Regions from separate parts of the Aureimonas sp. CAS genome, predicted to be linked through region 2. Evidence: predicted binding sites of a transcription regulator. Region 2 holds the regulator's gene; the other holds the start of a gene.
The links. Region 2 encodes PhoB, which activates phosphate uptake and scavenging genes when phosphate is short. Its sites were predicted from a motif close to TGTCATNNANCTGTCAT; they were not measured.

Region 1 (14,401 bases), 1.2 Mb from region 2:
AGCGGCGCGTCTCGGCGACCTACAAGGATCTGCCGGGCGGGCAGGTGCTCGGCCCCACCTTCGACTACACGCACCGCCTCCTCGACGCCGCGCTCGGACAGGACGAGGCGGTGGCCGAGCCGCGGCGCCGCGCGGGAGCCGACCCGCACGCGCCCTCCCCGCGCGTCACCGATCTTCTTTCCGCCGAGGGGCTGATCGAACCGGACGGCGTGGCCTCGGGCGAGCCGGGCGACGTGACGCGCGACCCGCTCGACTTCCCGGCCGGGCGCGACCTGCGCCTCCAGACGCTGGCGCGCGGCGACGAGGGCTTCCTCCTGTCGCTCGGCTATTCCACCCAGCGCGGCTTCGGCCGTACCCACCCCTTCGTCGGCGAGGTGCGGATCGGCCTCGTTGAGGTCGAGGTCGAGATGCCCGAGCTCGGCTTTCCCGTAACGATCGGCCGCGTCCGCCTCACCGAATGCCAGATGGTTTCGCAGTTCACCGGCGGCGGAGACGAGACGGCGCGCTTCACGCGCGGCTACGGCCTCGTCTTCGGGCAGTCGGAACGGAAGGCGATGGCGATGAGCCTCGTCGACCGGGCCCTGCGCGCCGACGAGCTCGGCGAGGAGCGCCTCTCGCCGGCCCAGGACGAGGAGTTCGTGCTCGCCCATTGCGACAACGTCGCCGCCACCGGCTTCGTGGAGCATCTGAAACTGCCCCATTACGTGGACTTCCAGGCCGAGCTCGACCTCCTGCGGCGCCTCAACGCCGAGCGGGCCGGGCCTCAGGCGGACAGCAAGGACGCGGCGCAATGAGCCTCCCCTCCTACAATTTCGCCTATCTCGACGAGGGCACCAAGCGGATGATCCGCCGCGCGATCCTGAAAGGCATCGCGATCCCCGGCTATCAGGTGCCCTTCGCCTCGCGCGAGATGCCGATGCCCTACGGCTGGGGCACCGGCGGGGTGCAGGTGACGGCCGCGATCATCGGGCCGCAGGACGTCCTCAAGGTCATCGACCAGGGCGCCGACGACACCACCAACGCGGTCTCGATCCGCGCCTTCTTCGAGAAGGTGTGCCACGTGGCGACGACGACGCGCACGGCGGAGGCGACCATCGTCCAAACCCGTCACCGCATCCCGGAGACGCCGCTCGGATCCGGCCAGACCGTCGTCTATCAGGTGCCGATCCCCGAACCCCTGCGCTTCCTGGAGCCGCGCGAGACCGAGACGCGGATGCTGCACGCGCTGGAGGAATACGGCCTCATGCACGTGAAGCTCTACGAGGACATCGCCCGCCACGGCCACATCGCGACGACCTACGCCTATCCGGTGAAGGTCGAGGGCCGATACGTGATGGACCCCTCGCCCATCCCGAAATTCGACAATCCGAAGATGGACGGCTCGCCGGCCCTGCAGCTCTTCGGCGCGGGGCGCGAGAAGCGGATCTACGCGCTGCCGCCCTACACGCGGGTGCAGAGCCTCGACTTCGAGGACCACCCCTTCGCCGTGCAGCGCTTCGAGGTGCCGTGCGCCGTCTGCGGATCGAAAGGCGCCTATCTCGACGAGCTGGTCACCGACGACCGCGGCGGGCGCATGTTCGTCTGCTCCGACACCGACTTCTGCGAAACGCAGGCGGCCCGGAAGGAGGCGGCGGAATGAGTATCGTCGTCATCTTCGACAGTCCCTGCCCCCCTCTGCCTGCCGGCATCTCCCCCTCAAGGGGGGAGATCGAAGCCGGTCTGTCCAACGACCTCTGTTCGAAGGGTGCGGCGGCCACGCACGATCGATCTCCCCCCTTGAGGGGGAGATGCCGGCAGGCAGAGGGGGGTGTCGTTCGTGCCAACCTTGGGATCCTAGTCCGCCCCGCCCCACCCTGCCGCGATGACGATGTGACGGCAGACGCCGTCGAGATCCGTCAGCACCTCGTCGTTCCAGAAGCGCAGCACGGTCCAGCCGAGCGTTTCCAGTCGCCTCGTGCGCTCGTCGTCTCGCCTGACCTGGTGCTCCTCCCCGTGGCCGGAGCCGTCGAGCTCGACGATCAGCCGGTGCTCGGGGCAGGCGAAGTCCACGATGAAGCGGTCGATCGGATACTGGCGGCGGAAGCCCAGCCCCATCAGCCGGTGCGCGCGGACCGCGTTCCAGAGCTTCAGCTCGGCCGGCGTCAGCGTATGGCGCATGCGACGCGCGTTCGCGCGGTTTCGGGGATCGACCGGCCGGTGCGGCATCCAAACCTCCTGTCGGTGACGTCGCGGCAACATACCCCCGTCTGCCTGGCGGCAGGCAGACGGGGGCGCGAAGGGGCGCCTTCCGACCGACAGGAGCGCTTGCCATGACCGACGCGCCTCTTCTCTCCGTCCGCGAGCTGACGAAGCGCTACGGCGCGCGGATCGGCTGCGCCGGCATCTCGCTCGACCTCCATCCCGGCGAGGTGCTGGCGATCGTCGGCGAGTCCGGCTCGGGCAAGTCCACCCTGCTCGCCTGTCTCTCGGCGCGCCTCGCGCCCAGCGAAGGCACCGTCGCCTACCGCATGCGCGACGGCGCGCTGCGCGACCTCGCCACCTTGGGCGAAGCCGAACGGCGCCTGCTCATGCGCACCGACTGGGGCTTCGTCCACCAGAACCCGGCCGACGGCCTGCGCATGCGCGTCTCGGCCGGCGGCAATGTCGGCGAGCGGCTGATGGCGGTGGGCGAACGGCATTACGGCCGCATCCGCCAGACGGCGGGCGACTGGCTCGCCCGCGTCGAGATCGAGGCGGGCCGCATCGACGACCGGCCGGTCGAGTTCTCCGGCGGCATGCGCCAGCGCCTGCAGATCGCGCGCAACCTCGTCACCCATCCGCGCCTCGTCTTCATGGACGAGCCGACCGGCGGGCTCGACGTCTCGGTCCAGGCGCGCGTCCTCGACCTGTTGCGCTCGCTCGTCTCCGATCTCGGCCTCTCCGTCGTCATCGTCACGCACGATCTGGCCGTCGCCCGGCTTCTCTCCCAGCGCATGATCGTCATGAAGGGCGGGCGGGTCGTCGAGGAGGGGCTGACCGACCGCGTCCTCGACGACCCGCGCCATCCCTACACCCAGCTCCTCGTCGCCTCGATCCCGGAAGCCTGACGATGCCGAACCCGTGTGAACCCGCGCTCCTCGTCCGCGACGTCTGCAAGTCCTTCACCATGCACATGCGCGGCGGCGTGACGCTGCCGGTGGTGGCCGACGCCGCCTTCGAGCTCCACCCCGGCGAATGCGTCGTCCTCGGCGGGCCGTCCGGCGTCGGCAAATCCTCGATCCTGCGCATGGTCTACGGCAATTACGGCGTCGATCGCGGCCAGATCCTCGTGCGGGACCGCAAGAGCGGCGCGATGGTCGATCTGGCGGGCGCCTCGCCGCGCGCGGTCCTGGCGCTGCGGCGGACCTCCATCGCCTATGTCTCGCAGTTCCTGCGGGCGGTGCCGCGCGCCAGCGCGCTCGACGTCGCGGCCGAGGCGCTGGTCGCCTCCGGCACGGGCCGCGAGGAGGCGGCGGCGCGCGCCGCCGCCCTGCTCGGGCGCCTCAATCTGCCGGCCGCTCTGTTCGATCTGCCGCCCGCCACCTTCTCGGGCGGCGAGAAGCAGCGCGTGAACATCGCGCGCGGCTTCTCCACCGACCATCCCGTCCTCCTCCTCGACGAGCCGACCGCCTCGCTGGACGCGGCGAACCGGCGCGTGGTGATCGAGATGATCGGCGAGAAGCTGTCGCGCGGCGTCGCGATCCTCGGCATCTTCCACGACGAGGAGGTGCGGGACGCGGTGGCGACCCGCATTCTCGACGTCTCGGCCTTCTCGGCGCGCCGGGCCGCCTGAGCCCGCGGGAAGGCACGCCGCGGACCGTCACCCAAACGTCATGGCGCCGTTGAAGGACTGTCGCAGAGCTTGACTAAGGCTTGCCGCGACCGGGGCAGGACCGAACGCCGCTCGACTGCCGAGCGCGCCCTCGCCCGAACGGTCGCGTCATTCTCATCTGTCGGCCCGGAGCCTTCCATGACCGCTCGTCTCGCACGCCTGAGCCTCGCCACCGCGATCGCCGCCGGCCTGCTCGCCCCTCTCGCCGCCAGCGCTCAAGGCGCGGCCGGCGGCATCCAGGCCTTCCGCGTCGGCATTCTCGGCGGCGAGAACGAGGCCGACCGCCTGCGCTCCTACCAGTGCCTGGTGGAGCAGCTCGGCGAGGCGCTCGGCGCGCCGATCGAGCTCTATCCCGCCTCCGACTATGCGGGCGTGATGCAGGGTCTCGTGGCCGGCCAGCTCGACATGGCCTCGCTCGGCGCCTCCGGCTATGCCGGCATCTACATGCAGGACCCGAACGCGGTCGAGCCGGTCTTCGTGAACCTCGAGGCCGACGGCTCCGACGGCTACTACGCCATGATGTATGTCCGGGCCGACTCGGACATCCAGGATCTGGCCGGCATGGAAGGCCGTTCGCTGGCCTTCGCCGACCCGAACTCCACCTCGGGCTATCTCGTGCCCAAGGCCGAGCTCGAAGGCCAGGGCATCGACATCGAGAGCTACTTCTCGCGCACCGGCTTCGGCGGCGGCCACGAGCAGGCGGTGATCGCGGTCCTCAACGACCAGTACGACGCCGGCGTCACCTGGACCTCGGGCGTCGGCAAGGAGTCCGAAGGCTTCACCCGCGGCAATTTCCGCACCATGGTCGAGAACGGCCTGCTCGACATGAGCGACCTTCGCGTCATCTGGCGCTCCAACCTCATCCCGAACGGCCCCTGGGTCATCCGCTCCGCCCTGCCGGAGGAGGCCAAGACCATCTGGACCGAGTGGATGGAGAACCTGCCGCAGACCGATCCGGAGTGCTTCGCCCAGATCTCCAACGGCAGCGGCGAGGGCTTCAAGCGCGTCGACCACTCCTTCTTCGAGAACGTCGTGGCCATGCGCGAGCGCGAGGTCGCGGGCTCGCGCTGAGACAACCGAACATGACAGAAGGGTCTCGTGCCGGACGGTGCGGGACCCTTTCCCATGGGACGAGTGGACGAGGATCCGACATGCTTCGCATCGAGAGCCTGACGAAGACCTTCAAGAGCCGCAACGCGGTGGACGCCGTGTCGCTCGACATCGCGGCCGGGCAGATGGTGGGCGTGATCGGGCGCTCGGGCGCCGGCAAGTCCACCCTCCTGCGCATGCTCAACCGCCTCGCCGAACCGTCGTCCGGCCGCATCCTCTTCGAGGGTCGCGACGTGACCGGCCTGAAGGGCCGCGAGCTGCATGCCTGGCGCGCCGACTGCGCCATGGTCTTCCAGCAGTTCAACCTCGTCGGGCGGCTGAACGTCCTGACGAACGTCCTGACCGGCCGGCTCTTCCATCACGGCCTCGTCTCCTCGATGCTGCAGAACTTCTCCGCCGCCGAGCGGGCCTTCGCGGTCCACGCCCTCGACCGGCTCGGCATGGCGCACACCGCGCTCCAGCGCACCGACACGCTGTCGGGCGGCCAGATGCAGCGCGTCGCCATCGCCCGCGCGCTGGTGCAGGAGCCGAAGATGCTGCTCGCCGACGAGCCCATCGCCTCGCTCGACCCGCTGAACGCCAAGATCGTGATGGACGCGCTGCGCACCATCAACCGCGAGGACGGCATCACCGTCCTGTGCAACCTCCACACGCTCGACACCGCGCGCGCCTATTGCGACCGCATCGTCGGCCTCGCCGAAGGGCGCGTCGTCTTCGACGGCAGGCCGGAGGAGCTGACCGAGGCGGCGGCGCGCGAGATCTACGGCGCCGAGGCCGAGGACGCCTTCCAGGAGGGACTGACCTCCACCGCCATCCGCAAGGCGCCCGCCCGCGCCGCCGCGCCCCAGCCCGTTCCGGCCGGCGCGATGGCCCGTGTCGCCGGCCCCGCGCCGGCCTATGCGAACTGATCCGATGACGTCCCGCGAGGACCGGCGGCCGCGCACCGGCGCGGTCGAGACCTTCGAACGCCACCGCGCCGAGCTGATCCGGCAGAAGATGGCGATGAACCTCCTCTTCGCCGCCGGCTTCCTCGCCGTCCTGGCGCTGTCGGTCGTCATCTCGCGCTTCTACCCCGAGCGCCTCGCCTCCGGCCTGCCGCGCATCTTCGACTATTTCGGCACGATCCTGCCGAACCTGGAGCTCGACAAGCTGCTCCTGCCGCGCGGGGAGGACGGACGGGCCGTTCCGGGCTCCCTGACCTACTGGTACTCGGACCTCTCGACCTATCTGCGGCTCATCGGCGAGACGATCCTGATGGCGCTGACGGCGACGATCCTCGGCTCTCTCGCCGCCTTCCTCCTGTCCTTTCCGGCGGCGCACAATCTCGCCCCGAACTCGGTCGTCTACTGGATTTCGCGCCGCTTCCTGGAGATCTGCCGGGGCGTGCCGGAAATCCTCTACGCGCTGGTCTTCGTCTTCGCGATCGGCATCGGCCCGCTGGCGGGCGTTCTCGCCATCGCCATCCATTCGGCGGGCGCGCTCGGCAAGCTCTTCTCGGAGGTCAACGAGAACGCTTCGCTGCGGCCCGTGGAGGGCATCCGCTCGGTCGGCGGCACCTGGTTCGAGGAGATGCGCTACGGCGTGATGCCGCAGGTCCTGCCGAACTTCGCCTCCTACACATTGCTGCGCTTCGAGATCAACGTGCGCGCCTCCTCCATCGTCGGCTTCGTCGGCGCGGGCGGCATCGGCACGGAGCTGAACCGCGTCATCAGCCTCTATTCCGACGACCGCGTCCTCGCCGTGCTCCTGATCGTGATCGTGCTGGTGACGATCATCGACCTTCTCTCCGAGGCCCTGCGGGCCCGCCTGATCGGCCGGGAGAACCTGGCATGAGCGCGCTCGCCCTCCCCAACCGTTTCGCCGATTTCGACGCCGGCGCCGTGTCGAGGCTCGAGGCCGAGCATCCGGCGATCTTCGGCCCGAACCGCGGTGCCGGCCTCGGTTGGGCGCTCGCCCTCGCGGTCCTCGCCTATACGCTCGGCTCGCTCTGGTATTTCGAGGTCTGGAAGCTCGCCTACGCCTCCGACCGGGCGTGGCGGCTCCTCTCCACCATGTTCGTCTGGCGCAACATGGAGAGCTGGCAGTACGCCAACATCTACGGCGCCATCGCCCAGACGCTCGCCATGGCCTTTCTCGGCACGCTCATCGCCGCGCTCATCTCCCTGCCGATCGGCTTCCTCGCCGCGCGCAACACCATGCCGATCTCGCCGCTCCGCCATCTGGTGCGCCGCTTCCTGGACGTTCTGCGCGGCGTCGACCAGCTCGTCTGGGGCCTCGTCTTCGTGCGCGCCGTGGGGCTCGGGCCGCTCGCGGGGGTGCTCGCCATCATCGTCTCCGACACGGGCACCCTCTCCAAGCTCTATGCCGAGGCGATCGAAAACATCGACCGCAAGGAGGTGGAGGGCGTGCGGGCGACCGGCGCCTCGCCGGTGAAGGTGGTGCGCTACGGCTACCTGCCGCAGGTGCTGCCCGTCTTCCTGTCCCAATGGCTCTATTTCTTCGAATCCTCCACCCGCTCGGCCACCGTCCTCGGCATCGTCGGGGCGGGCGGCGTCGGCATGATCATCATCGAGCGCTTCCGGGCCAATCTCTTCGACCAGGTCGCCTTCGTGGTGCTGAACGTCCTCGTCTGCATCTTCGTGATCGACTGGCTGTCGCGTAAGGTGCGCCAGCGCTTCATCGGCGCGGCAGGAAACTGAGCCATGCGATACGCCCTCTACTACACGCCCGCGCCCGGCGACCGGCTGCTGACGGCGGCGGAAGACTGGCTCGGCCGCAGCGCCTTCGGGCGGACCGTCGAGGCATCGAGAGCGGCCGATCCGGCGCTCGTCGCCGACGCGCGGCGCTACGGCTTCCACGCGACGCTGAAGGCCCCCTTCGAACTGGCGGAAGGCCGCACCGAGAGCGAGCTGAAGGCCGCGCTCGCCCGCTGGTGCGCCGCGCGTCCCCCGGTGGAGGCCGTTCGCCTCACGCTCGGCCAGCCGTCCGGCTTCTTCGCCATCGTACCGGAGAGCCGGCATGCGGCGCTCGACGCCTTGGCCGCCGACATCGTTCGCGACTTCGAGGCGTTCCGCGCGCCCCTGTCGGAGAAGGACCGGGCGCGACGCCGTCCCGAGGCCCTGCCCGAGCGCCAGCGCGAGCATCTCGAGCGCTGGGGCTATCCTTACGTCTTCGAGGACTTCGCCTTCCACATGACGCTCACGGGGCGCCTCGACGAGGCGGCGAGCGCCGCCGTCCGGCCGGAGCTGGAGACGCGCTTCGCGCCGCTTCTCGCTTCACCCCACCGGATCGCGACCCTTGCGCTCTTCGCCGAGCGCGAACGCGGCGCGGATTTTGAGGTCGTCGACATCCATCCTCTTTCGGGCCATGCCCGGACGCAGCCGGCCTTCGGCCATTTCGACGCCGCCTGACCGTGAGACACGCGGCGGGCTCCGCCGCGAGAGCCACCAGAAAGACCTGACGCATGAGCACCGAAACCGTCCTCTCCAACGCCCGCATCGTCCTCGGCGACGAGATCGTGACCGGCAGCGTCACCCTTCGGGACGGACGCATCGCCGCGATCGACACGGGCTCCTCGCGCACCGGCGAGGATTTTGGCGGCGACTATCTGATGCCGGGCGTGGTGGAACTCCACACCGACCATCTGGAGGGCCATTACAGCCCGCGTCCGGGCGTTCGCTGGAACATGCTCGGCGCCGTCCAGGCGCATGACGCCCAGGTCGCCTGCTCGGGCATCACCACCGTCTTCGACTGCCTGCGCATGGGCTCGGACGAGGACGGGGGTTTCGACCCGGCGGAGATGCGCGATCTGGCCGACGCCATCGAGCGGGCGATGAAGGAGGGGCGCCTTCGCGCCGAGCACAAGCTGCATCTGCGCTGCGAGGTCTCCGCGCCCGACGTGCTCGACGCCTTCGCCGCCTTCCGCGAGGATCCGCACGTCCATCTCGTCTCGCTGATGGACCACGCGCCGGGCCAGCGGCAGTTCCAGTCGATGGACGCCTACATCTTCTACTACAAGAAGAAGCGTGGCCTGAGCGATGCCGAGTTCGACGCCTTCGTGCAGCGCCGCGTGGACCAGTCGGCGCGCTATTCGGCGCCGCACCGGCGCGAGATCGCCGAGCACTGCCGCGCCCGCTCCATTCCCATGGCGAGCCACGACGACGCCACCCTCGCCCATGTCGAGGAGGCGGTCGGCGAGGGCGTCGCGGTCTCCGAGTTCCCGACGACGATGGAGGCCGCGCGCGCGGCGCACGAGAGCGGGCTCTCGGTCCTGATGGGCGCGCCGAACATCGTTCGCGGCGGCTCGCATTCGGGCAACATCGCCGCCAGCGATCTGGCGAAGGCCGGCGTCCTCGACGTCCTCTCCTCCGACTACGTGCCCTCCAGCCTCCTGCAGGCCGTCTTCGCGCTCGCCCGCGACGTCGATGCGATCTCCCTGCCGCAGGCCGCTGCCCTCGTCACCTCGACGCCCGCTCGCACGGTCGGCCTCACCGATCGCGGCTCGATCGCCGAGGGACTGCGCGGCGACATCATCCGCGTTTCGGCCGGCGACGGCATTCCGGTGGTGCGCTCGGTCTGGCGCGAGGGACGCCGGGTCGCGTGAGCCTCGCGGTGACGGGCGGCGCCTTCGTCGCGATCGTCGGCCCGAGCGGCTCGGGCAAGGACTCGGTCATGCGCCTCGCGCGCCGGCGGCTCGACGAGGAGGCGCCGGGCCGCTTCCACTTCGTGCGCCGCGTCATCACCCGCGAGGCGGACGAGGGCGCGGAGGCCCATGACAGCTGCTCGCCGGAGCGCTTCGAGGCGCTTCGCCGTGCCGAGGGCTTCGCCCTCTCCTGGGACGCGCATGGCTGCTCCTACGGCATCCCGGCCGCGGTGGACGAGCTCGTCGCGCGAGGCGACGTGGTCGTCGCCAATCTCTCGCGCGGCGTCCTGCCGGACATGCGCGCGCGCTACGCAAGCGCCTTCGCCGTCGAGATCACCGCGCCGATCGAGGTGCTGGCGCGGCGCATCGCGGCGCGGGGCCGCGAAAGCGGAGCGGCGGTCGAGGCGCGGCTGAAGCGCTCGGAGCGCTTCTGCGCGCCGGGCGTGCCCTACGATCTCGTCATCGACAATTCCGGCTCTCTGGAGGCCTCCGGCGCCGCGCTCGTCGATCTCCTGCGAAGCCTTCGGCCTTCGGCTTGCCGGCAGGACCGGGTCGCCGCACTGTAGGCGTCTCTTGCGTTATCTCCTAAGCCGCCCTTACAGTCCGGGCCGCATCAAGAGGTGCCGCCCTCATGACCATGGTGAAGCTCATCGCCGCCACGCTTCTCGGATCGACGCTGGTCGGTCAGTCCGCCTCGGCTGAGGCCGAATTCGCAAGCGCCGTTTCACGTGAGACGCGGCAGGTCCCCGGTTTGGAAAGCCCGGCCGAGATCGTGCTCGACCATTGGGGCATCCCCCACATCTACGCGGAAAGCGAGCGCGACGCGCTCTTCCTGCAGGGATACAATGCCGCCCGCGACCGGCTCTGGCAGATCGACCTCTGGCGCAAGCGCGGGCTCGGGCGTCTGTCGGAGAGCTTCGGCCCCTCCTTCGCCGAGCAGGACCGCGCCGCCCGGCTCTTTCTCTACAGAGGCGACATGGAGGCCGAATGGGCCTCCTACGGGCCGAAGGCGAAGTTCTATACCGAGGCCTTCGTCGAGGGGCTGAACGCCTATGTCGATCAGGTGCTCGACGAAGAGATCGAGCTGCCGGTCCAGTTCAGGGCGAGCGGCAGCCGCCCCGAACGCTGGAGCCCGGAGGACGTGGTCCGCATCCGCAGCCACGGCCTCACCCGCAACGCCGCCTCCGAAGTGGAGCGCGCCCGCGTCGCCTGCGCGGCCGGTCTGGAGGCCGACCGCCTGCGCGCCAAGCTCGAGCCGGACTGGACCGCGTCCGTCCCCGAAGGGCTCGACCTCTGCTCCATCCCCGAGGACGTTCTCGCCGACTATCAGCTCGCGACCAAGCCCGTGGAGTTCGAGGCCCTCGGCCAGCGCGACGCGGCGCTGGAGGCGCGCGACTTCCTCAAGGCCTCGCGCGAGGCGCGCGACACGATCGGCTCCAACAACTGGGTGGTGGCGCCGAGCCGCACCGCGACCGGCCGGCCGATCCTCGCCAACGATCCGCACCGCGCGCACGGCGTTCCCTCGCTGCGCTACATCGTGCACCTGAACGCGCCGGGCCTGTCGGTGATCGGCGCGGGCGAGCCGGCCCTGCCCGGCATCTCCATCGGCCACAACGGCACGATCGCCTTCGGGCTGACGATCTTCTCGGTCGATCAGGAGGACCTCTACGTCTACGAGCTGAACCCCGAGAACCCCGACGAATACCGCTACGGCGAGGGCTGGGAGGCGATGCGCGTCGAGACGGAGACGATCGCGGTGAAGGGCGGCGAGCCGCGCACCGTGAAGCTTCGCTTCACCCGCCATGGTCCGGTCCTTCGCGTGGACGAGGGCAACCATCGCGCCTTCGCGCTGCGCACCGTCTGGCTGGAGCCCGGCACCTCGGCCTATTTCGGCTCGTCGGACTACATGACGGCGCGGAACTGGCAGGAGTTCGAGACGGCGATGAACCGCTTCGCCGCGCCCTCCGAGAACCAGGTCTATGCCGACACGCAAGGCAATATCGGCTGGATCGCCGCCGGCATGACGCCGAGGCGCGAAGGCTGGGACGGGCTGCTGCCGGTTCCGGGCGACGGGCGCTACGAATGGGGCTTTCTGGAGCGCTCCGAACTCCCCTCCTCCTACAATCCCGAAAAGGGCTGGTTCGCCACCGCCAACGAGATGAATTTGCCGCCGGACTTCCCGGTGGCGGACAAGCCCATCGGCTTCGAATGGGCCAATCCCTCGCGCTACGAGCGGATCGCGGAGGTGTTGTCGCAGAACGCGTCCGTCTCGGTGAACGACGCGATGCGGCTCCAGAACGACGACGGCACCATGGTCGGGCGGCGGCTCGCCGCGCTCGTCCAGGCGATGCTAGACCCGCGGGACGAGGCGAAGGCGCGAGCGCTCTCCATGCTCAAGGCGTGGGACGGCTTCGCCTCGGCGGACAGCGGCGCGGCGGCGCTGGCGGAGATCATGATCTTCGCCCCGCTCGGGCGCGAGACGGTCGACGTCGCCGTTCCCGAACCCGCGCGCGCCATCGTCGCGGCCGGCGAGATCGGCGCGGTGCTGGACCTTCTGGAGAACCCGGACGAGCGTCTGGGAGACGATCCGCGAGGGGCGCGGGACGAGATCCTGACCCGCGCCTTCGACGCCGGCTTCGCGCGGGCCGTGGAGCTGATGGGCGAGGACCCGGCGAAGTGGCGCTGGGGCGCGATCCACCGGGCGCATTTCGTGCCGGAAATCGCGCCGCTCCTGTCGGAGGCCGAGGCGGCGCAGTCGAGCGTCGGCCCGCTCGCCATCGGCGGCTCGGCGCACACGCCGCGCGCGGCGACCTATGACGAGAACTTCGTCGTGCGCTCGGGCGCGTCCTTCCGCATGGTCCTCGATGTCGGCCGGTGGGACGAGAGCCGCGTCATCAACGCGCCCGGCCAGTCCGGCGACCCGTCGAGCCCGCATTACCGCGATCTCGCGCCGCTCTGGGCGGCGGGCGCCTATGTGCCGCTTCTCTACTCGCGCGAGGCGGTGGTGGCGAACGCGGCCAGCGTGCTGACGCTGACGCCCTGAGGCGTCAGCCGCTCGCGCTCAGGGCAAGGCGCGCGACCTCGCGCAGGTCGCCCGCGAGAGCGTCCGCCTCGATCTCCTCGACGGGCACGCGCAGATAGCCGTAGGTGACGAGGATCGTGGCCGCGCAGCCGGCGCTCCGGCCGCAGGCGACGTCGTGCTCGCTGTCGCCGACGAACCAGCTGCGCGCCGGATCGACGCCGAGCCGGCGGCAGGCCTCCAGCGCCGGCTCGGCCGCCGGCTTTCGCACCGCGCAGCTGTCGCCGCCGACGAGGGCGCCGAAGCGGTCGAGCAGGCCGAGGCCGCCGACGAGAAGCCGCGACACGGCCTCCGGCTTGTTGGTGCAGATGCCGAGCTTGATGCCGGCGCCCGAAAGCGCATCGAGACACGCCGCCGCGCCCGGATAGAGAACGGTGCCTTCCACCGGCGAGGCCTCGTAGAGCGCCATGAACTCGGCGACCGCGTCGCTCGCCTCCTGCGCCGAGGCGCCGCCCGTCGCCTCCAGCGCCCGTTCCACCAGCTTGGCGGGCCCGTCGCCCACGAAGAGGCGCAGGCGCGAGACGGGCTGTTCCTCTCGCGAGCGCGCCCGCAGAACCGCATTGGTGATCGCGGCCAGCGACGGCAGGCTGTCGGCGAGCGTCCCGTCGAGATCGAAGAGGATCGCCTCCGGCACCGTCATCCGCGATGCCGGGTCCATCGTCGGCACGTCGCTCAGCCCATCGTCAGGACGATCTTGCCCACATGGGAGCCCTCGTCCATGCGCCGGTGGGCGTTCGCGACCTCCGCGAAGGGCACGACCGTGTCGATGACCGGCCTGACGCGACCGTCCGCCAGAAGCGGCAGGACGTGCTCGGCCAGCGCGTCTGCGATCTCCGCCTTCATCGCCACGGACCGCGCGCGGAGCGTCGATCCCGTCAGCGTCAGGCGCTTGACGAGGAGCGGCGTCAGGTCGAGCGAGACCTTCGGGCCGTTCAGGAAGGCGATCTGCGAGATGCGGCCGTCCACGGCGGCGAGGCGCAGGTTCTTCTGCACGTAGTCGCCGCCGACCATGTCGAGAATGACCTCCGGCCCGCGCCCGTCCGTCGCCGCCTTCGCCACCTCGACGAAATCCTCATCGCGATAATTGATGAGCACGTCGGCGCCGAGCGCCCGGCAGGCGTCGAGCTTGGCCGCGCTGCCCGCCGTCGCGATCACACTGGCGCCGAAGGCCTTGGCGAGCTGGATCGCCGTCGTGCCGATGCCCGACGAGCCGCCATGGATCAGGATCGTCTCGCCGGCCCGCAGGCGGGCGCGCTCGAAGACGTTGGTCCAGACGGTGAAGAAGGTTTCCGGCACGGCGCCCGCCTCGACGTCGGACAGAGCGTCCGGGACGGGCAAGGCGTTGGTCTCGTGGACGACGACATATTCGGCATAGCCGCCGCTCGCGACCAGCCCCATCACCCGCGCCCCGAGGGCGAAGCGCTCGGCGCCCTCGCCCCGCGCCTCGACCGTTCCGGCGAACTCCAGCCCCAGAATGTCGGAGGCGCCGGGCGGCGGCGGGTAGCCGCCATTGCGCTGCGCGACATCCGGCCGGTTGATGCCGGCCGCGCGGATGCGCACCAGGATCTCGCCCGGTCCCGGCTCGGGCCGTTCGCGCTCCACGAAGGTCAGCACCTCCGGCCCGCCGGCCCCGTTCGCGATCACCGCCTTCATCGTCCGCGATCCCATCTCGCCTCTCCGTCGACAACGCTTCGTGCCCCGCGAAGTAGGGAAGCCGCCG
Region 2 (14,401 bases):
TGCGGCAATCATTCCGGCGACGCCTCGCCCTACTGCCAGTACCATGCGCGGATCGCCTTCCAGCCGGTCGCCGACCGCCGCCGGGCGCGCTGATCGATGGCGGACGCGACGAACCTGCCCGACCGCCTGTCGAACGACCCCGACAGCCCCTTCCATGACGAGGCGCTGCTCCAGCGCGGCATCGGCATCCGCTTCAAGGGCGTCGAGAAGACCAATGTCGAGGAGTATTGCGTCTCCGAGGGCTGGATCCGCGTGGCGGCCGGCAAGACGCTCGATCGCAAGGGCAAGCCTCTGACGATCAAGCTGAAGGGCGAGGTCGAGCCCTATCTGCGCGACGACGCGCCGGCGGAGGGCTGAGCGCGCCGAGCGCTTCCGATCCTGCGCATCGGGCTTTCGGGAACCGGGTACGGGTCTCGGGCCGGTGCGGCAGCCGATGATACGGGCCGGCGCCTCGGCGTCCGGTCCGCGCGTTCCCCTTCGCCGCCCTTCGTCCAGGACGGCGAAGGGGAACGGTCTTTCGTCTTCCGCTCGTGGGCCGACCGTCGGCGCCCTGCCACGCTCTCATCCGCCTGCCGGGACTTGTCTCCCCAAGGGGAGAAGGGGAGGCTTCGCCGCCCTGCCCGTCCGCCGTGTCGACCGTTCGAATGCTTGGGTGAGCGCACCGAAAGAGGCGCCATTCCTCTCCCGGAACGGGAGAGGGTGGATGCGAGCGCGAGCGAGCAGCCGGGTGAGGGCCTCGTCGGGCTCGGCCGCTGAAGACGGTTCTTCCTTCGCCACGCTCATCCCGTGACCGCACCCAGGACGATCATCGAGCGCCGGCGCCCTGCGATGCCCTCATCCGCCTGCCGGCACCTTCTCCCCAAGGGGAGAAGGAGAAGCTTCGCCGCGATGTCGACCGTTCGAATGCTTGCGTGAGCGCATCGAAAGAGGCGCCATTCCTCTCCCCTCGGGGAGAGGGTGGATGCGAGCGCGAGCGAGCAGCTGGGTGAGGGCCTCGTCGGGCTCGCCGCTGAACACAGTCTTCAGCTTCGAGGCCCCGTCCCCAGCGTTAGCCATCCCGCGTTGCGTCTTCGGACCGCAACAAGACTCCAAGTGACTTCACGGAAGTCTGGCGGTAGAAGAATGGGGCCGCAATGTGGCGGCGAGGCATCCGCCTGTGGGATGCCGTCAACGGAGCCTCTCCCATGCGGAGCCTTCTCGCCGCGCTCATCAGCGCTTCCGTCATCCTCTCGGCCACGGCCGCTTCGGCGCTGGACCGCCGCGTCGTCATCCACAACGGCGCCAAGGAGCCGATCTTCTACCTTCACGGGTCCAACACCGGCACCACCGACTGGGAGGAGGACATCCTCGGCAACGACGTCCTGATGCCCGGCGCGGAAGTGCGGGTGAACTTCGACGACGGCACCGGCTTCTGCGTCTTCGACTTCAAGGCGACGTTCGAGAGCGGGCGCGAGGAAACCGAATACGGGGTGAACGTCTGCGAGGTCTCGCGCTTCACCTTCCGCTGAGGCGGCCGCAGACGCAAAGCCGCGGCGCTTACGCTTCGCCTTCTCCCGCTGCGCGGGAGAAGGTCCCGGCAGGGGGATGAGGGCATGACGCCCGCAACGTCAGAAAAGAGGACGTCCGCGCAACGCCGAGCTCGACGACGCCCCTGTCTGTGCCTGGATGTTGTAGGCTGTTGATCCGCCAGCGGCGTTGCGTCCGCCGGGGCGAGCCACTCGTCTCGCCCGTCCTTCGGACCCCTCTCCCTTTGAGGGAGAGGAGTGCGCGTCGTCCTGCTTCCGCGCATCCACGTGCCCGAGGGGCGTCCGCGGTCCCTCAGGCCGATTTCGCCGCGAAGGTCTCGTCGAGCGAGTAGCCGGCGCCACGCACGGTGCGGATCGGGTCGCGCAAGCGGCCGCGATTGATCGCCTTGCGCAGGCGCCCGACATGGACGTCGACGGTGCGCTCGTCGACATAAATCCCCTGCCCCCAGACGCCGTCGAGCAGCTGCTCGCGCGAGAACACGCGGCCGGGCGCCTGCATGAGGAATTCCAGCAGCTTGAACTCCGTCGGGCCGAGGCGCACCTCGCGGCCCGCCCGGCGCACGCGGCGCGTCTCGCGGTCGAGGTCGAGGTCGCCGGCCGTCAGCTGCGTCGCGACGCGCTCGGGGCTCGCCCGGCGTAGCATGGCGCGGATGCGCGCCATCAGCTCCAGCGTCGAGAAGGGCTTCACGACATAGTCGTCCGCGCCGACGGACAGGCCGCGCACGCGCTCGTCCTCTTCGCCGCGCGCCGTCAGCATCAGGATGGGCAGGCGCTGCGTCTCGGAGCGAAGGCGCAGGCGCCGGCAGAGCTCGACGCCGGACAGGCCCGGCAGCATCCAGTCGAGGATCAGGAGGTCCGGCACCTTCTCGCGCAGCCGGAGATCGGCTTCGTCGCCGCGCGCGATCACCTCCGCGCTGTAGCCTTCGGCCTCCAGATTGTAGCGGAGAAGAACGCCCAGCGCCTCGTCGTCCTCGACGACGGCGATGTGGGGCCCCGTCGTCACAGGACCGTCCCCACGGTCCCGCCCGGCTCGGCGACGATGGCATGGGTGCGGTCGTCCTTCGGACGCTCGCCTTCGACCTGTTCGCCGGTCTTGATGTAGTAGATCGTCTCGGCGATGTTCGTCGCGTGGTCGCCGATGCGCTCGATGTTCTTGGCCGAGAACAGGAGATGCGTGCAGGCGGTGATGTTGCGCGGGTCCTCCATCATGTAGGTCAGGAGTTCGCGGAAGATCGAGGTGTACATCGCGTCGATCTCTTCGTCGCGCGCCCGCACCATCTCGGCGCGGTCCTCGTCGCGCCGCGCATAGGCGTCGAGCACTTCCTTCAGCTGTTCGAGCGCGAGCCCCGACAGATGCTCCAGGCCCCGCACGAGCTTGACCGGCTGGCCGTGCTCGTGCACGGCGATCACGCGCTTGGCGATGTTCTTGCCCATGTCGCCGATGCGCTCGATGTCGTTCGAGATGCGGATCGCGCCGACGATCTCGCGCAGGTCCTGCGCCATCGGCTGGCGCTTGGCGATGGTGCGGATCGCGTGCTCGTCGAGCTCGCGCTGCGCCTCGTCGAGAAGCCGGTCGTCGGCGATCACGCGCTGGGCGAGCTGGATGTCGCTCTTGATGAGCGCGGTGACCGATTGCTCGACCATCCGCTCGGCCTGCCCGCCCATCTCGGAGATGCGGCGCAGGATGGCTTTCAGCTCGTCGTCGTAGGACGAAACGATGTGTCCGGGCATGCTCTTCTCCCCGTGAGCGGTGCGTGGCTCCGCACGCGATGGTCGCTCAAACTCTTCGGTTCTCGCGCATCGGGCCGTCGAGGGCCCGCTACCCTGTCCGGTCAGCCGAAGCGGCCGGTGATGTAGTCGCGCGTGCGCTTGTCGTCCGGGTTCTGGAACATCTTCTCGGTCGGCCCGACCTCGACGATGCGGCCCAGATGGAACATGGCCGTGCGCTGCGAGACGCGCGCGGCCTGCTGCATGGAGTGGGTCACGATGACGATGGTGAAGTTCTGCTTCAACTCGTCGATCAGCGCCTCGATGGTGGCGGTCGCGATCGGGTCGAGCGCCGAGCAGGGCTCGTCCATCAGGATCACCTCGGGCGAGACCGCGATGGCGCGCGCGATGCACAGGCGCTGCTGCTGGCCGCCCGACAGGCCCGTGCCCTGCTCGTGCAGGCGGTCCTTCACCTCCTCGAACAGACCCGCCTTCTTCAGGGAGGTGACGACGATCTCCTCCAGATCGGCCTTGCTCTTGGCGAGGCCGTGGATCTTCGGGCCGTAGCCGACATTCTCGAAGATCGACTTCGGGAAGGGGTTCGGCTTCTGGAACACCATGCCGACGCGGGCGCGAAGCTCCACGACGTCGAGGCTCTTGTCGTAGATGTCCTCGCCGTCGAGCGTGATCTTTCCGACGACGCGCGCGCCCTCGATCGTGTCGTTCATGCGGTTCAGGCAGCGCAGGAAGGTCGACTTGCCGCAGCCCGAGGGGCCGATCAGCGCCGTCACCTGGCGCTCGGGAATGTCGATGCCGACCTCGTAGAGCGCCTGCTTGGCGCCGTAGAAGACGTCGACCTTCTCGCCCTTCATCTTGATCGGGGTCTTGGGGGCCGGAACCGTCATCGGCTCGGAGACGAGCTTGTGCATGGGAGTATCCATCTGATCGGCTACCAGCGGCGCTCGAAGCGGCGGCGCAGGAGGATGGCGGCGATGTTCATGACCGCCAGGAAGAGGAGGAGGACGATGATGGCGCCGGAGGTGCGCTCCACGAAGGCGCGGTCCGCCTCGTTCGCCCACATGAAGATCTGGACCGGCAGCGCGGTGGCCGCGTCCATCGGGCCGCTCGGATAGTCGGCGACGAAGGCGACCATGCCGATGAGGAGCAGCGGCGCCGTCTCGCCCAGCGCCTGGGCGAGACCGATGATCGTGCCCGTCAGGATGCCGGGCGCGGCCAGCGGCAGCACGTGGTGGAACACCATCTGGTTGCGCGAGGCGCCGAGGCCCAGCGCCGCCGAGCGGATCGAGGGCGGCACGGCGCGGAGCGCGGCGCGCGTCGCGATGATGATCGTCGGCAGCGTCATCAGCGTAAGCACGAGCCCGCCGACGAGCGCGGCCGAACGAGGCAGGCCGAAATAGTTGATGAAGACCGCCAGACCCAGGAGGCCGAACACGATGGAGGGCACGGCGGCCAGATTGTTGATGTTCACCTCGATGAGGTCGGTGAACCTGTTCTTGGGCGCGAACTCCTCCAGGTAGATCGAGGCCGCGACGCCGATCGGCAGCGCCAGAGCGAGCACGATCAGCATCATCATGAAGGAGCCGACGATCGCGACGCCCACGCCCGCCGTCTCGGCGCGCGAGGAGGCGCCGAAGGTGAAGAGCCCGGTGTTGAAGCGCTGCGACAGGTCGCCCGCCTCCTGCAGTTCGTCCATCCAGCGCAGCTGGAGGTCGCTGACCGGACGGCGGCTCTCCTCGACGTTGAGGTTGAACTGGCCCTTGAGCGCGGAATCGATGGTCGAGTTCGCGGGGAGCCAGACCTCCTGCGTCGTGCCGATCACGGAAGGGTCGTCGAGAACGACGTTGCGCAGGATGGTGCGCACGCCCTGGCTGACCATGGCGCCGGCCTGGGTCATCTCCTGGCGGTTTTCCGGGTCGATGCCGAGGCGCTCGGCGATCGCCGCCTGCGCCAGCGCCGGATAGTTCGCCCGCATCAGGACCGCCGGGTCCGGCTGCCCCGTGCCGTCCGGGTCGAGAACCTCGGCCGAGAAGGTGATCGGCAGGCGCAGCTCGGTCTGCCAGAAGGCGGTGTAGCCCTGGCTGATCACCGTCCACAGAAGCCAGACGAGGAAGAACAGGCCGACCGCGATCGCGGAGATGCCGTAGGCCTTGAAGCGGCGCTCGGCGGCATAGCGGCGCTTGATCCCGATGTCGCGGCGCGGCGGCGCCTTCGAAAGGGTCTCGCTCATTACTCGTACTGCTCCCGATAGCGGCGCACGATCTGCAGCGCGACGATGTTGAGCCCCAGCGTGATGACGAAGAGCGTCAGGCCGAGCGCGAAGGCGACGAGGCTCTGCGGCGAGGTGAAGTCGATGTCGCCGGTGAGCTGGGAGACGATCTTGACGGTGACCGTCGTCATCGCCTCGAAGGGGTTGATGGTGATGTTGGCCGCGATGCCGGCCGCGAGGACCACGATCATGGTCTCGCCGATGGCGCGCGACATGGTGAGGAGGAGCGCCGAGACGACGCCCGGAAGGGCGGCGGGCAGGACCACCTTCTTGATCGTCTCCGAGCGCGTGGCGCCGAGGCCGAGCGAGCCGTCGCGAAGCGAGCGCGGCACCGCCGTGATGACGTCGTCGGACAGCGAGGAGACGAAGGGGATCAGCATGATGCCCATCACGAGGCCGGCGGTCAGCACCGACTGCGCCTGAATGAAGGGCACGAAGCCGCCGCCCGCGATCGCGGAGAGCTGCGCGGAGAGATCGCGCAGGAAGGGGCCGACGGTGATGAGCGCGAAGAAGCCGTAGACGATGGTGGGGATGCCGGCCAGCACCTCCAGCAGCGGCTTGACGACCGAGCGCGTCCGGTTGCTGGCGTATTCGGCCATGTAGATGGCGGCGAAGAGCCCGGTCGGCACGGCGAAGAGCATGGCGACGAAGGCGATGTAGAGCGTGCCCGCCAGGAGCGGCACGAGGCCGAACTGTCCCGCCTGCGTCGTGCCGGCCGCCGCGAAGCGCGGCTCCCAGACGGTGCCGAACAGGAACTCGTGGATCGGGACGTAGGAGAAGAACTCGCGCGCCTCGAAGAGCATCGACAGGACGATGCCGACCGTCGTCAGGATCGCGATCGAGGAGGCGATGATGAGGAAGGCCCGCACGATCGCCTCGACGCGGTCGCGCACCCGCTGGCGAAGCGACTGGCGCCAGATCGCGAAGGCGGCACCCGCGAGCGAGAGCGCGATGACGGCGCCCGTCATCAGCGGACGGCTGACGCTCTGCATCTCGATCTGCAGGAGCGCGGCGGGGATCATGAAGTCCTGCGCCACGGCGGCGATGGGGAAGCCGCGGGACTGCAGGATGGGTCGAAGCTCGTCGAGCGTCATCGTCGCGGCGGCGGCGCGCTCGTGCTCGGGAAGCGAGCGCAGCCCCTGCGCCAGCGCGTCGATGATGCCGCCGACGAGCGTCGGGAAGGCGCGCAGCTGCGGCCCCAGATCGTCCGGCAGCGAGGCGGTGACGGCGGCGGAGATGACGCTCGGGGCGACGATCGACCAGATGGCGAGGAGCACCAGGGCCGGGATCGTGGCGAGGCAGAAGGCGTAGGCGCCGTGATAGATCGGGCGCGAGTGGAGCCGCGCCCCCGCCTTCTCCGCGATGGAGAGGCTGCGGCGCTGCGCCAGGACGAAGGCCGCCACGGCGATCGCCAGAACGATGAGAATGATCGTCGTCGTCGACATGAGGACCCGTCGAAGGGAGATGCGGGAGGACAGCGCGGCGGCGGATCGCTCCGCCGCCGCCGAGCCAGGCTCGATTACATCTCGATCGTGGTGCCGTCCGCGAACTTGGTGCGGAACGCCTCACGCTCGGCCTCGGGCGCCGGGACGAGGCCGTACTGCGCCAGCGGGCCGTCCGGGCCGATCATCTGCTCGTCGAGGAAGAACTCGACGAACTCCGAGAGACCCGGGATGACGCCGACATGGGCCGTCTTCACGTAGAAGAACAGCGGACGCGACACCGGATACTCGCCCGTCGAGATCGTCTCGACCGACGGCGTCACGCCGTCGATGGTCGCGACCTGAAGGCGGTCCTGGTTCTGCTCGTAGAAGGCGAGGCCGAAGACGCCGACGCCGTCCGGGTTCGCGCCGATGCGCGAGAGCGTCTCGGTGTAGTCGCCCGAGATGTCTGTGACGAAGTTGCCGCCGCGCAGCTGGAGGCAGGCGTCCTTGTCCTCGCCGGCCGCCTCGAAGGCCGCCAGCGCGCCCGAGGCCTCGCAGCCCGGCTTGATCAGCGCGACTTCGAAGACTTCGCGGGTGCCGTGATTCTCGGCCGGGATGAAGGTCGCGATCGGCTGGTTCGGCAGCGAGGCGTCGACGTCCGACCAGTTCTGGTGCGGGTTGTCGACCAGCTCGCCGTCGACGACGACGCGCGCGGCCAGGGCGTTGTAGACGATCTCCGGCGTCAGCGCGAAGCTGTCGCGGTCGGCGGCCGAGGCGAAGACGATGCCGTCATAGCCGAACTGGACTTCCTGGATGTCGGTCACGCCGTTGGCGGCGCAAGCCTGCTTCTCGTTGGCCGTGATCGGACGCGAGGCGTTCGCGATGTCGATCGTGTTCGAGCCGACGCCCGAGCAGAACTGGGTGAAGCCGCCGCCCGTGCCGCCCGATTCGATGACGGGGGTCGGGAAGTCGGGATAGACCTCGGAGAAGTTCTCCGAGACGATCTGCGAGTAGGGCAGAACCGTCGAGGAACCGGCGACCTGGACGGGCTCAGCGGACTGGGCGAAGGCCGGGCCGGCCAGAACGGTGGCGCCGAGAAGGATGCCGGCGAACTTGCGAGTCATCACGGGGGGATGCTCCTGAATGAGGTTTCGTTGCGAGCGCGGACCTCTCGTCCAATCGGCTCGCGAACCGTCTATCGATCGGACGCGAACCGTATATGTCGTTTGGACGACACAAACATGACAGCGCAGACCCTTGTTCTGGCTGCGCTATTTCGCCTTCGCAGGATTCCGGCGGCGGAACCGCGCGCTGAATGTGGAACCCTCGCCCTCCTTCGAGCGGATGACGAGCCGAGTCCCGTGCCGCAGAAGGATGTTGCGAACGATCGACAGGCCGAGGCCGGTGCCGCCCGGAAAGGCGTCCGCCTTGGCGCGGTAGAAGCGCTCGGTCAGACGCGGGATGTGGCGCTCCTCGATGCCCGGCCCGAAATCCTGCACGAAGGCCTCGATGCTGTCGCCTACGGGCCGCAGGCCGATGACGACCCGGCGCCCCTCGGCCGCGTAGCGGCAGGCGTTCTCGACCAGATTGGCGAAGACGCGGGTCAGCTCGTCCCGGTCGCCGGTGATCTCGCACGGGCCGACATCCCCGATCTCGACGACGAGCTCGACATCGACCTCCTGCGCCAGCGCCTTCATCTCCGAGCGCACCGCCTCCACCACCTCGGCGAGATCGGCGCGGTCTTCGGCGGTCAGCCGCCGCTTGGTCTCGATGCGCGAGAGCGAGAGGAGATCGTCGATGAGGCGCGCCATGCGCCCGGCCTGCCGGTGCATGATCTCCAGGAACTGCTTCTGCGCGGCGCGGTCCCCGCGCGCCGGCCCTTGCAGCGTCTCGATGAAGCCCATCAGCGAGGCGAGCGGCGTGCGCAGCTCGTGGCTGGCATTGGCGACGAAATCGATGCGCATGCGCTCGATCCGCCGTTCGGCGGTGCGGTCGCGAAAGCGCATCAGAAGGAACGTCTCCCCTCCCCCCGCGCGATCCTCGCCCACCCGGATCGGCAGCAGATCGACCGAGAAGGAGCGATCGTCGGGCGCGCGCTCCAGATAGTCGGCCTCGCGCCCTTCGGAGGAGGCCAGCGCCTCCTCGGCCGCCGCCAGAACGTCCGGCGCGCGGAACCGCAGCGCGACCGGATCGCCCTCTTCCAAGCTTCCGAACGCATCCTGCGCGGCCGCGTTGGAAAAGCGCAGATAGAGCGAGCGATCGACGAGAAGGGCCGGCTCGGGCATCGCCGAGACGGCGGCGCCGAGGATGTCGACGCTGGAACCGGCGGGCGAGGCCACCGGACGGTGCGGTCGCTTCGCGGCGGGGCGCGCCCGAGCGAGCATCGCGGCCGTCGCGACGACGGTCAGGCTCGCCGCCGCGCCGGCTAGAAGACGTGCGTCCGGCACCATGAGCCCGACCGCCCCGAAGCCGAGAAGGGCCGTGCCGACCGCGACATGCGCCGGGCCGATCAGGGCCGGAGCCCGGGCGTCCTCGCCGGACGCGGCTTCGCCTTCGGGCTCCTGCGCCATGGCCGTCACCGCCGTCCGGTCTAGAGGATTCGCATGCGCACCGAGTAGAGATCGAAATCGGGCCCGTCGTCGGAGAGGCCCGGTCCGAGAGCGAGGCTGGCCGGCGTCGAGACGCCCGCCGGGATCTCCACGTCGAAGATGAAGGCCTCTTCCGGCATGGAGGTCGCGAAGCGCTGGCGTTCGCACACGCTCTCCTGTGCGAACAGGCAGCGCACCGAGAACTCGCGCAGGTTTCCGTCCGGCGAACCGGCGACGAGTTCGACGCGCACGTTCGAGCCGGCGATCTCGCCGACGAGACCGGGGCCGAGATCGAGAAGGATTTCGCCCTCCGCGCCTTCGGGTCCCGCGAGGCGCAGGGCCGGCCGCTCCGGCGAGCCGACCGCGCTGACGCGACCGCCCGACGGCGTCGAGACGCGCTCTAGATCGGCGCCCGCGAAGACGTCGATCCAGTTCGGCGCCGTCCCCGCCGCGGGCTCGGCGAGGCCTGCCTCCGGGGAGGCGGAGGTCGCGGCCGAATCGGTCGCAGGACCCGAGCGCAGGAACATCCAGGCGACGATCACCAGGACGACCAGAAAGACGAGCGCCAGGATCGTGCCCTTGCCGGGCGCGCGGCGCCCCGCGGCACGCGGCGCGCTGCGGCCCGCACCCGGCGTCCAGCCCGGCGCCGCCCCCGGCGCTTCGGATGGCTCCGCGGCCGCCCGGTTCGGCTCGAAGGCGGCCGGCGCCGCACGCGCGGGGACAGGCTCGAACGGCGGCCGATCCTCGTGCGGCGCAGCCGCCGCCTCCATCGGCTCCTCGACGGGGGACGCATCGCCCCCGACGCCGTCCCCGCCGTAATAGGCGAAATACTCGGCCTCGACGCGATCCACGATGTCGGCCAGGCGCGCGCGCTCCGCCTCGGCCTCCTCGGGGCCGAGCCCGCGCGAGGCGATCGTGCGCTCCACCGCGCGGGTCGACGCGGCGTAGATGCTCCGGCGGAAGGACTGCTCGGCCGGCCGGCCGCCCTCCAAGGCCCGGCGCACGCTCTCCTCGATCGGATCCATCCGCTCACCCATCCGTTTTGCCGGGCCTTCGCCGTCGAGGCGAAACCCCGTCTCGTCCCAGGGGACAGGCGTGAGGCCGTTCCACAGCATCGCCCGAACCGTACGTGATTCCGCGATAGCACGTCGGCCGCCTGCGCCGAAATACCGCTTTACATCGCCCCCGCCCGCTCAATCTTCCCGCGACCAGACACGCGAGCCCCAGCGATCCATGTCCGCAGCCAAAGCCTCCCTGCCGAACGCGATCAGCGACCACGGCGTCATCGGTGACATGCGCACCGTGGCGCTGGTCGCTCCGGATGGACGGATCGATTTTTTCTGCCATCCCGAGTTCGGCTCTCCGAGCCTGTTCGCCGGTCTGCTCGACCCCGAGCGCGGCGGCGAGTTCCGCGTCTGGGTCGAGGACGGCGACGTGCGCCACCGGCAGATCTACCTGCCCGACACCAACATCCTCCTGTCGCGCTTCCTGACCGAGGAAAGCATCGGCGAGGTCACCGATTTCATGCCGGTGGACGGCACGGGCCGGATCATCCGCCGCGCCAAGGCGGTGATGGGGACGGTGGACCTCCGTGTCTCGATCGCTCCCCGGCCGGACTACGGCCGCGCGGAGCCGAGGATCGTCGCGGTCGAAGGCGGCGTCGAGGTCTCCTGGGGCGAGGACGGCGAGAGCGTCACCTTCCAGGCCACGATGCCGCTGGAGATCGAGGACGGCCGCGTCACCGGCCAATGGACGCTAGAGGAAGGCGAGAGCTGCCACGTCGTCTTCTGCCCCGGCCGCGAGTGCGCGCCGCCCATCGACGAATCCTACGTCGCCAAGGCCTTCGACGACACGAGCGCTTTCTGGCACTCCTGGGTGAAGAAGGGCTCCTATCCCGACGATTGGCGCGAGCTGGTCGTGCGGTCGGCGCTGACGCTCAAGCTTCTCACCTCCGCCGAGCACGGCTCCATCGCGGCCGCCGCCACCTTCGGCCTGCCCGAGACGATCGGCGGCGAGCGCAACTGGGACTACCGGTTCTGCTGGGTGCGCGACGCCGCCTTCTCCCTCTATGCGCTGTCGCGCCTCAACTATTTCGACGAGGCCGAGGCCTTCATCCACTTCCTGATGGAGCGGACGGTCGAGACGGCGCCGCATCTCCAGATCATGTACGGAATGGACGGGGCGAAGACGCTCGAGGAAATGGAGCTGCCGCATCTTCGCGGCTACGCCGACTCACAGCCCGTGCGCATCGGCAACGCGGCCTTCGAACAGCGCCAGATGGACATCTACGGCGAGCTGATGGACGCGATCTACATCGCGACCAAGGCCCGCGGGAAACCGTCCTTCCACGTCTGGGGCAAGCTCGCCGGCATGCTCGACTGGCTCTGCGAGAACTGGTGGCTGCCGGACAAGGGCATCTGGGAGAGCCGGGGCGAGCCGCAGCAATATCTCTCCTCCGTCCTCATGTCCTGGGTCGCGCTCGACCGGGGCATCCGCCTTGCCGTCCGCCATTCGCTCAAGGGCGACATCAACCGCTGGCGGGACATCCGCTCCGAGATCCAGGACACGATCCTCAACGAGTTCTGGAACGAGGAGATCGGCGCCTTCACGCAGGTGAAGGGCGGCAAGGGGCTCGACGCCGTCGTCCTCCTGATGCCGCTGGTGCGCTTCATCAATCCGCGCGACCCGCTCTGGACCTCGACCCTGCAGGCGGTGCGCGAGCGCCTCGTCCACGACTGCCTCGTCATGCGCTACATCAACGACGAGGAGAACCCGGACGGGCTGGAGGGCAAGGAGGGCGCCTTCACGATCTGCTCCTTCTGGTATGTCGAGGCCCTGGCGCGCACCGGCCACGTGGCGGAAGCCCGCCTTCTGTTCGAGAAGCTGCACTCCTACGCCAACCATCTCGGGCTCTACGCCGAGGAACTGTCCGGGCGGGGCGACCATCTCGGCAACTTCCCGCAGGCGCTCACGCATCTGTCGCTGATCTCGGCCGCGATCTGGCTCGACCGGGCGCTCTCCGACGGCGCCGGACACCCCGAAACGTCCATGTTCCAGATGCTGGAGGACCCCGATGGCATCCACTGATCCGCTTTCCCTCGCCGGCCAGACGGCGCTCGTCACCGGCGCGTCCTCCGGCATCGGCCAGGGCGTGGCGATCGAGCTGGCGCGCGCCGGCGCCGACGTGGCGGTCAACTATCACGGCAGTGCGGACGGGGCGCGGGAGACCAAGGCCCGCGTCGAGGCGCTCGGGCGCCGCGCCGTCATCGTGAAGGCCGACGTCTCGAAGGAAGACGACGTCGTCGCGATGTTCAACCAGACCGAGCGCGAGCTCGGCCCCATCGACATCGTCGTGTCGAACGCCGGGCGGCAGAAGGACGCCGGCATCGCCGACATGTCGCTCGACGACTGGAACGCGGTGATCTCGCTGAACCTCACCGGCGCCTTTCTCGTCGCGCGCGAGGCGGTGCGCCGCTTCCGCGCCAAGGGCCGGCGCGACGAGATCAGCCGCTCGCTCGGCAAGATCGTCTTCAACTCCTCCGTCCACGAGCGCATTCCCTGGGCGTTCCGCGTGAACTACGCCGCCTCCAAGGGCGGCATGAAGCTCCTGATGGAATCGCTGGCGCAGGAGGTCTCGCGCGAGGGCATCCGCGTGAACTCGGTCGCGCCGGGCGCCATCGCGACGGCCATCAACGCGGACGAGCGCAAGGGCGACGGGGAGAAGGAGATGCTGAAGCTCATTCCCTCGGGGCGCATCGGGGAGCCGGCGGATATCGGCCGCTGCGTGGCCTGGCTGGCGTCCGACGCGGCGGAGTACATCGTCGGCCAGTCGATCTTCATCGACGGCGGCATGACGCTCTATCCGGAATTTCGCGGCGGCGGTTGAGAACTAGCCGCCCCGATCCGCAAGGGTCTCCATCACGAAGTCGGCGCGCTCGGGCGTCGGCCTTCGCGGAAGCTCGACCACCGCATAGCCGAGGTCGGGATAGTCGCGCGCCAGCCGCTCGTACTCGGCGACCGCCTCGTCGTAGCCGTGCCGCCGCTCGGGATCGGTCGCGTAGATCTCCGGCCAGGGCGGCGCCAGAAACACCATCGGGTCGTAGCGGTGCCGGTCGGCGCGTTCGCGAAGGACGGGCTCCCCCGTCAGCGCCTGCAAGGCGGAGGCGGCGTCGATCAGCCCGCGATCGAAGAAGACGAAACCCGTTTCGCTCGCCGCGCTCTCGTGATCGGCGATCGACATCTCGATCGCGCGGCGCAGGAACGCTTCCAGGTCCAGCCAGGGCAGAGCCCGCCCGCCCGCCGCCGTCTCCCGCGCCACGATACGGCGTCCGGGCTCCTCCACGGTGCGGTGGCCGCGGCGGACGAGTTCGGACAGGAGCGTGGACTTGCCGCCGCCCGAACATCCCGAGATCACGATACGATTCGGGCCGGAACCGCCCATGGTCTGGCGATCCCGGCCCGCGAATGCGGTCACGAGGGAGGGCGCGTCAGCGCGCTTCGTTCTCGGCGTTCTCGTCCTCGTCGTTCTCCGTGCGGCGCATGGAGGTGAGCTTGGCGAAGACGGCGGCCGCATCCAGCTCCTCGTCCTCGCGGCGCTCGGCGCTGCGATAGTTCTGCGTCTGCGCGGCCGAGAGCAGGCGCTCCTCCTCGGCGGCCTCCTCCTCCGGCCGGGGCATGCCGCGCGAGGCCTTCTCGACTTCGAGGTCGAGATCGATCTGCGAGCAGAGACCCAGCGTCACCGGGTCGAGCGGCTGGAGGTTGGCGGAGTTCCAGTGCGTGCGCTCGCGGATCTGCTCGATCGTCGACTTGGTCGTGCCGACGAGCTTGGAGATCTGCGGGTCCTTCAGCTCGGGATGGTTGCGCACCAGC

Region 1: phnD (phosphonate ABC transporter substrate-binding protein) is a predicted target of PhoB. The motif match lies at 3,837-3,853, and genes of this name have one in related genera.

The regions. Positions count from the first base shown of each region.
Region 1 covers NZ_CM187563.1:3,478,891-3,493,291, reverse strand. Annotated here, with positions in the region: gene AC6R2M_RS16870 (carbon-phosphorus lyase complex subunit) at 1-794, shown strand, start outside; gene AC6R2M_RS16865 (alpha-D-ribose 1-methylphosphonate 5-phosphate C-P-lyase PhnJ) at 791-1,639, shown strand; gene AC6R2M_RS16860 (endonuclease domain-containing protein) at 1,834-2,205, opposite strand; gene phnK (phosphonate C-P lyase system protein PhnK) at 2,310-3,086, shown strand; gene phnL (phosphonate C-P lyase system protein PhnL) at 3,089-3,811, shown strand; gene phnD (phosphonate ABC transporter substrate-binding protein) at 3,989-4,921, shown strand; gene phnC (phosphonate ABC transporter ATP-binding protein) at 5,002-5,868, shown strand; gene phnE (phosphonate ABC transporter, permease protein PhnE) at 5,873-6,793, shown strand; gene phnE (phosphonate ABC transporter, permease protein PhnE) at 6,790-7,659, shown strand; gene AC6R2M_RS16825 (DUF1045 domain-containing protein) at 7,663-8,370, shown strand; gene AC6R2M_RS16820 (alpha-D-ribose 1-methylphosphonate 5-triphosphate diphosphatase) at 8,424-9,563, shown strand; gene phnN (phosphonate metabolism protein/1,5-bisphosphokinase (PRPP-forming) PhnN) at 9,560-10,168, shown strand; gene AC6R2M_RS16810 (penicillin acylase family protein) at 10,234-12,645, shown strand; gene gph (phosphoglycolate phosphatase) at 12,650-13,339, opposite strand; gene AC6R2M_RS16800 (NAD(P)H-quinone oxidoreductase) at 13,354-14,349, opposite strand.
Region 2 covers NZ_CM187563.1:1,083,394-1,097,794, reverse strand. Annotated here, with positions in the region: gene AC6R2M_RS05355 (GcrA family cell cycle regulator) at 1-93, shown strand, start outside; gene AC6R2M_RS05350 (DUF3297 family protein) at 97-357, shown strand; gene AC6R2M_RS05345 (hypothetical protein) at 1,185-1,508, shown strand; gene phoB (phosphate regulon transcriptional regulator PhoB) at 1,819-2,529, opposite strand; gene phoU (phosphate signaling complex protein PhoU) at 2,526-3,257, opposite strand; gene pstB (phosphate ABC transporter ATP-binding protein PstB) at 3,359-4,162, opposite strand; gene pstA (phosphate ABC transporter permease PstA) at 4,183-5,481, opposite strand; gene pstC (phosphate ABC transporter permease subunit PstC) at 5,481-6,965, opposite strand; gene AC6R2M_RS05315 (substrate-binding domain-containing protein) at 7,040-8,068, opposite strand; gene AC6R2M_RS05310 (ATP-binding protein) at 8,216-9,514, opposite strand; gene AC6R2M_RS05305 (hypothetical protein) at 9,535-10,569, opposite strand; gene AC6R2M_RS05300 (glycoside hydrolase family 15 protein) at 10,766-12,619, shown strand; gene AC6R2M_RS05295 (SDR family oxidoreductase) at 12,606-13,418, shown strand; gene AC6R2M_RS05290 (AAA family ATPase) at 13,422-13,973, opposite strand; gene AC6R2M_RS05285 (DUF1013 domain-containing protein) at 14,020-14,401, opposite strand, start outside.